DNA from 2 places in the Cupriavidus sp. FW305-46 genome. Region 2 is predicted to be linked to the other one. Evidence: riboswitches for the same ligand, from Rfam matches in the RefSeq annotation. Region 2 holds a riboswitch; the other holds the start of a gene.
What was found. A riboswitch is a leader RNA that binds a small molecule or an ion and turns the genes downstream of it on or off. The one in region 2 is predicted to bind glycine.
Positions count from the first base shown of each region.

Region 1: linked by a shared signal. The riboswitch ahead of gcvT (glycine cleavage system aminomethyltransferase GcvT) and the one ahead of AC3WON_RS13285 (D-amino acid dehydrogenase) in region 2 are both predicted to bind glycine.

Region 1 covers NZ_JBYSZI010000038.1:50,689-54,090, reverse strand. The annotation lists gene AC3WON_RS19095 (UvrD-helicase domain-containing protein) at 1-1,346, opposite strand, end outside; gene AC3WON_RS19090 (YMGG-like glycine zipper-containing protein) at 1,629-1,856, shown strand; glycine riboswitch at 1,934-2,021, shown strand; glycine riboswitch at 2,043-2,168, shown strand; gene gcvT (glycine cleavage system aminomethyltransferase GcvT) at 2,267-3,394, shown strand.
Region 2 covers NZ_JBYSZI010000023.1:2-3,403, reverse strand. The annotation lists gene AC3WON_RS13290 (TonB-dependent receptor) at 1-1,135, opposite strand, end outside; glycine riboswitch at 1,292-1,390, shown strand; glycine riboswitch at 1,391-1,509, shown strand; gene AC3WON_RS13285 (D-amino acid dehydrogenase) at 1,521-2,834, shown strand; partial or broken gene AC3WON_RS13280 (T6SS effector amidase Tae4 family protein) at 3,186-3,402, opposite strand, start outside.

The DNA.
Region 1 (3,402 bases), on a different contig from region 2:
ATCATCGCGGCCTCGAACAGCGACACCTTGGCCTGTCCGGCAAAGGTGCCCAGCGCTTCCAGCGTGGTGTTGCCCACGCCGCGGCGCGGCGTGGTGATGGCGCGGATAAAGGCGGGATCGTCGTCGGGGTTGGCAATCAGGCGCAGATAGGCGCAGATGTCCTTGATCTCGGCCTTGTCGAAGAAGCTCTGGCCGCCCGACAGCACATAGGGAATCCGTTCGCGCCGCAGGATCTGCTCAAACAGCCGCGCCTGGTGGTTGCCGCGATACAGAATGGCGTAGTCGCGGAACTGCGCGCGGCGCTCGAACTTGTGCGCGGACAGGCGGAACACCACCGACTCGGCCTCGTGCTCCTCGTCGTTCATCGGGTGGATGGCGATGGGGTCGCCCATGCCGTGCTCGCTCCACAGCTTCTTGTCGAACAGCTTGGGGTTGTTGGCGATGACCGCGTTGGCGGCTTCCAGGATGCGCACCGTGGAGCGGTAGTTCTGCTCCAGCTTGATCACCTTCAGGTCCGGGAAGTCGGTCTGCAACCCGCGCAGGTTGTCCAGCGTGGCGCCGCGCCAGCCATAGATGGCCTGGTCGTCGTCGCCGACCGCGGTGAAGGCCGGCGCGCGCAGGTGCGAGCCGCCTGCCAGCAGCTTCAGCAACTGGTACTGGCAGGCGTTGGTGTCCTGGTATTCGTCGACCAGGAAGTAGCGCAGGCGGTTCTGCCACTTGAGTTGCACCGTTTCATTGCGCGCGAACAGCTCGGCGGGCAGGCGGATCAGGTCGTCGAAATCCACCGCCTGGTAGGCGTGCAGCGTGGCCACGTAGTTGCGGTAGACCAGCGCGGCCTGGTGCTCGTCGGCATTGGCGGCCTGCGCGATCGCTGCCTCCGGATCGACCATGCCGTTCTTCCATAGCGAGATCGTGCCCTGCACGCCGCGGATCAGCTTCTTGTCGGTGGTGCCCAGCTGCTCCTGGATCAGGCCGAAGCAGTCGTCCGAATCCATGATCGAAAACTGCGGCTTCAGGCCCACGTGCTCGGCCTCCATGCGCAGGATCTGCACCCCGAGCGAGTGGAAGGTACAGACCGTCAGCTGTTTGAGCGGAATGCGCTTGCCCTCGCGTGTGGTCTTGCCCTCCATCAGCTTGCCGATGCGCTCCTGCATCTCCTTGGCGGCCTTGTTGGTAAAGGTGACGGCGGCGATATGGCGCGGCTCGAAGCCCTTGTCCTCGATCAGATGCGCGATCTTCTGCGTGATCACCCGGGTCTTGCCGGAGCCCGCCCCGGCCAGCACCAGGCAAGGGCCGTCCAGGTAGCGGACGGCTTCGGATTGGGCGGAGTTCAGGCCATGGGTCATGCGTGGGATGCGGTTGGAGGCAGGGAAATCGGCAGGAACAGCGGCAGGCCAGGCGGGACACGCCAGCACCCAAAAAACGGGCATGGCAGCAAAGCTGCCGATGTTAACACGCTGGCCGCGGCAGGTCAGTCAGCGCAAACCGCGTTGACACGGCCGGTTGTGTCACCGGCGTAACACTTCGTAAAGGCCGGAGCCAATCGCGCAACCAAACGCTCTAACTAGTATGTCCCCTGGCCTGCGCGGCGGGGTTGACATGCTTGAATCATCACATCGGAGCCAATAATGAAAACCCTGCAGACTTTGACCAAGGTGACCCTGATCGGCGTGACCGTCGCGGCCTTTGCCGGTTGCGCGGATATGACCCCGAAGCAGCGTAATACCGCCATTGGCGCGGGCGCGGGCGCCGTGGGCGGCGCCATCCTCACCGACGGTAGCGCGCTGGGTACGCTGGGTGGCGCGGCCGTGGGCGGCGTGATCGGTAACGTTGTCACCGACGACAAGAAGAAGTAAGCCAGACCACCGCAGCGACAGGTACGGCAGGCTCCCCTGGCCGGTTTGACAAAGGCCGGGGCCTCCCGTACATTGCGCGCATCCGACCGGGAGAGCGCGCATCGCCTGCGCCGCCGAAGGGGTATCACCCGAAAACTCTCAGGCACCACGGACCGATCGGATCGGCATGCAATATGCACACAATGCATGCCGAACTCTGGAGAGCGGCACCCGCCATTCGTGGCGAGCGTGCCCACCGAAGGGGCGCACGAGGAAGGGGTCCGGCAGGATCCGCCTTGTAATCTCTCAGGTATCGAGGACAGAGGGGTCATCCGCCGCAGCGGATTGCCACGCCACATTCAGGCGCGGCGAGCGTTGCGGCGGATGGCCCTTTTTTGTTTTCGCCAACCGAGACTGCCCCAGAGGATTCCATGACGCTCCAGGCCACGCCCCTCAACGCCATCCACCGCGCCCTCGGCGCCCGCATGGTTGATTTCGGCGGCTGGGACATGCCGGTCAACTACGGCTCCCAGATCGAAGAACACAATGCCGTGCGCACCGACGCCGGCATGTTCGACGTGTCGCACATGTGCGTGGTCGACCTCGCCGGCGCCAATACCCGCAGCTTCCTGCGCGGCCTGCTGGCCAACAATGTCGACAAGCTGCAGACCCCGGGCAAGGCGCTCTACTCCTGCATGCTGGATGAGAAAGGCGGCGTGATCGACGACCTGATCGTCTACTTCTTTGCCGAGGACCGCTTCCGCCTGGTCGTCAACGCCAGCACCGCGCTGGGCGACATCGAATGGATCCGCGCGCGCAATGCCGCCACCGGCAGCGATGTGACCATCACGCCGCGCCGCGACGATGTTGCGCCTGCAGGCGCGCAGCCTCTGGCCATCGTCGCCGTGCAGGGGCCCAACGCCCGCGCCAGGGTGTGGAGCACCTTCCCCTCGACCCAGCCTTCGGACACGCTCAAGCCCTTCAACGCCGCCGTGGTCCAGGACCCGGCCATCGGCGAGATCATGGTGGCGCGCACCGGCTACACGGGCGAAGACGGCTTCGAACTGGTGGTGCCGGCCGAGAACGTCGCCGCCGTCTGGGAAAAGCTGAACGCCGCCGGCGTGCGCCCCGCAGGCCTGGGCGCGCGCGACACGCTGCGCCTGGAAGCCGGCATGAACCTGTACGGCCAGGATATGGATATCAACACCTCGCCGCTGGATGCGGGCTTGGCCTGGACGGTGGACCTGCAGAGCGAGCGTGACTTCACCGGCAAGGCGGCACTGGCCGCGGCCGGTTCGCGCCAGCAATTCCTCGGCCTGATCCTGCGTGACAAGGGCGGCGTCCTGCGCGCCCACCAGAAAGTGATCACGCCGGCCGGTGACGGTGAAATCACCAGCGGCACCTTCAGCCCGTCGCTGTCCCAGTCCATCGCCTTTGCCCGCCTGCCCAAGGATGTCGCCGTGGGCGATACCGTGCAGGTGGAGATCCGCGACCGCAAACTCAACGCGACTGTGGTTAAACTGCCGTTTGTGCGTAATGGCAAGGCACTCGTGAGCTGAGGCTCACC
Region 2 (3,402 bases):
AGCCGGTCTCATTGCGCGTGCGCAGCGACAGGCCATAGAGCCAGCGCGCGTCCTCGCCATTGCTGGGGGCAAAGGCGTTGGCGGGAATCACATAGCGATAGCCGCCGATATTCACGGGACCGCTCGACACAACATTGCCATCGGCATCGCGCAGGTAGCTGCCGGTGGCGCTGGATCGGTCCTGCTGCCAATAGGCCGCGGTGAACTGCGCCTGCAGGGTATTGGTGATGTCGTAGCCAAGCTTGAGCTTGAGCTGGTCCTGCACCGTGTGCGTGACGCCCTCGCTGTTCACGCCCATCACCACGCGGTCGCGGCCGGTCTGGTCCTGGTCGAAGTAGGCGCCGGTGACCGGCTTGTCGGCAGAAGTGGCACGGGCCGTGGAGCGTGCCGCGGTATAGAAGCTCAACGGCTGGCTCTTGCTGTCCTGCCGGTCCACGCTGACCAGCCACGAGAACGGGCCGACGCGGTCGCCCACATAGGCGTTGGCGTGGACCCCGTTGAAGTTGTCGTGCGTGCCGTACAGGCTGAAGCGCTGCGTGAACAGCTGCACGCTGGCATCGCCCTCGAGCTTCTCCGGCGTGCGCGTGGTGATCAGCACCGTCGCACCCAGCGAGTTGCCGGGATATAGCGCCGAATACGGGCCGTACAGCACATCCATGCGCTCGATCTCGGCGCTGTTGACCAGCGACCAGCGCGGCGGGAAGCTGAAGTCCGACCCCAGCAGGTTGGACAGCAGCAGGCCGTCCGCATACACCAGCCCGCGCGCCGACTGGCGCGAACTGGTGCTGCGCACCGAGATGATCGAGTTCATATCGCCGATGAAGCGCTTGCGTACGGCGAGGTTGGGCGCGTACTTGAGGGCGTCTTCCGTGTTCACCACATTGAAGTCGGCCATGCGGCGGCTGCTGATGCCGTAGGCCGGCGAGGGCGTGTTGGGCGGTATCGCCGGCGTCTCGGCGCGCTCCGACTTGGCCGAGACCACCACCTCCTGCAGCGGCTCGGGCGCGTCCACCACCTGGGCGGCGGCGACGGCGGGGCCCATCAGCACCGCCGAAACGGCCAGTGCAATGCGATTTTTCTTCACTGGAAAACCTTGTTGTCGTCTTTTTCGACTCACTCCACCTGAGCGCAGCATACGGCGCCTCTCCCCGAGAGCGAGCGCTGACATTTTATGGGGCACGGGGACGCAGGCCGATGCGACATAGCGACGCGGGCGGCAGGCCGCCTAAGCGTTAACCCGCATATCCAACGTCGAGCCTTGTCACTACATTGCCCCGATTGGCATCAAGCCAATGTGATGCAGGGAGAGACTGTCGCGGCGCCCGCCGCGGACAGCGCCGAAGGAGCAACCGCCCCGGAAACTCTCAGGCAAAAGGACCGGCATCACCAGTCAGTACACTCTGAAGAATGCCGGACGCTATCGTCCGCCGGCATACCGAAGGAGCAAGCGCGCCCCGCCCTCGCGGCCGGGTGTCGTGAATCTCTCAGGTCCAGAACAGAGGGGGCGTCCGCCACGCATATTGCGTCCGGGCTCCCACCATCGACGTTCCTGGAACCTGCAGATCATGAAATCAATCGCTGTCATCGGCGGTGGCATCACGGGTGTCACCACGGCCTACGCGCTGGCCCGGCGCGGATTCTCCGTCACACTGTTCGAACGCCACCGCTATGCCGCCATGGAGACCTCGTTCGCCAATGGCGGCCAGTTGTCGGCCTCCAACGCCGAGGTCTGGACCCACTGGTCGACCATCGTCAAGGGCATGAAATGGATGCTGCGCAACGACGCCCCGCTGCTGGTCAATCCCCGGCCCAACTGGCACAAGCTGTCCTGGTTCGCCGAGTTCATCGCCGCCATCCCCCACTACCGCCGCAACACCATCGAGACCGCGCGCCTGGCCATCGCCGCGCGTGAACACCTGTTCGCCTGGGCGGCGCAGGAAGGCATCGATTTCGACCTGAAGAAGGAAGGCATCCTCCATATCTACCGCGACAAGGCCGGCTTCGAGCATGCCGGCCGGGTCTCGGCGCTGCTGGCGCAGGGCGGGCTGGAGCGGCGCGCCGTGACGCCCGAGGAGATGCGCGCGATCGAGCCGACGCTGGCCGGCTCGTACTACGGCGGCTACTTCACCGAGAGCGATTCCACCGGCGACATCCACAAGTTCACCAGCGGCCTGGCCGCAGCCATCGATCGGCTGGGCGTGCGCTGCCTGTACGGCCAGGACGTGCAGGCGGTGAAGGCCGACGGCAGGCGCGCCACCGTGACCGTGCAGGACGGCGCCGACACGGCCACCTCCAGCTTCGATGGCGCCGTGATCTGCGCCGGCACCGCCAGCCGCGCGCTGGCCGCGGGGCTGGGCGACCGGGTCAACATCTATCCGGTCAAGGGCTATTCGATCACGGTCAACCTGACCGACGAGGCCAGCCGCGCCGCCGCACCGGTGGTCAGCCTGCTCGACGACGAAACCAAGCTGGTCACCAGCCGCTTGGGCGACGACCGCTTCCGTGTGGCCGGCACCGCCGAGTTCAACGGCTACAACCGCGATATCCGCGCCGACCGCATCCGCCCGCTGGTGGAATGGGTGCAGCAGTGCTTTCCCGGCGTCAGCACGCGCAGCGTGGTGCCTTGGGCCGGGCTGCGGCCGATGATGCCGGACATGCTGCCGCGCGTGGGGCGCGGGCGGGCGGCATGCATCTTCTACAACACCGGGCACGGGCACCTGGGGTGGACTTTGTCGGCGGTGACGGCTGATATGGTGGCGGGAGTTGTCGACCAGCATTTCGGCGCGAACGTGGCAGTCGCGCCGGGTGCGCCGCTGGCATTGGCCAAGGCCTGAGTTCGCGGGTGTTTTCTCCCACTCTCCCATTTGTGGGATAGGGGCCACTGTGCGCGAACAGCGCCGCGCCATGATGGAAGCATGGGGCGGCGCATGTATACGCTTGAAGAATAGTGGACGTGATGCCCTATCTTCGCCCGGATGAGTATCCAAGCCATCCACCAATTAATGAGGCTGCGACCATAGACACGAACCAGCCAACAAAGAACAGATTCGCTGCATGCTGCTTCGTGTCGAACAAACTTCCTGTCCCGCGCAACACTACAATGCCGAAGAGATATAACCCGCCCCAAGCAGCAAGCGTAGCCAGGACAGCGCCAACAATAGCGCCGATGACTGCTCTCAGTATCTTCATTTTATGGGGAAGAAAATAATTGTCTTCGAGTTGCGAAAATCTGACCAAACACCTGGAACCACAATATTCCAACTTACTCTTAGACCAGTACCAAAGCCTGTAAGTTTTTCCCCATTCCATAAATCGATATGGCCTCCGCTAGCATTCCCTGCCGCCTCTCCGTCACGCGCCCAATAGCCATCGAACATTATTATTCCGGTTCGCCCCTTTACT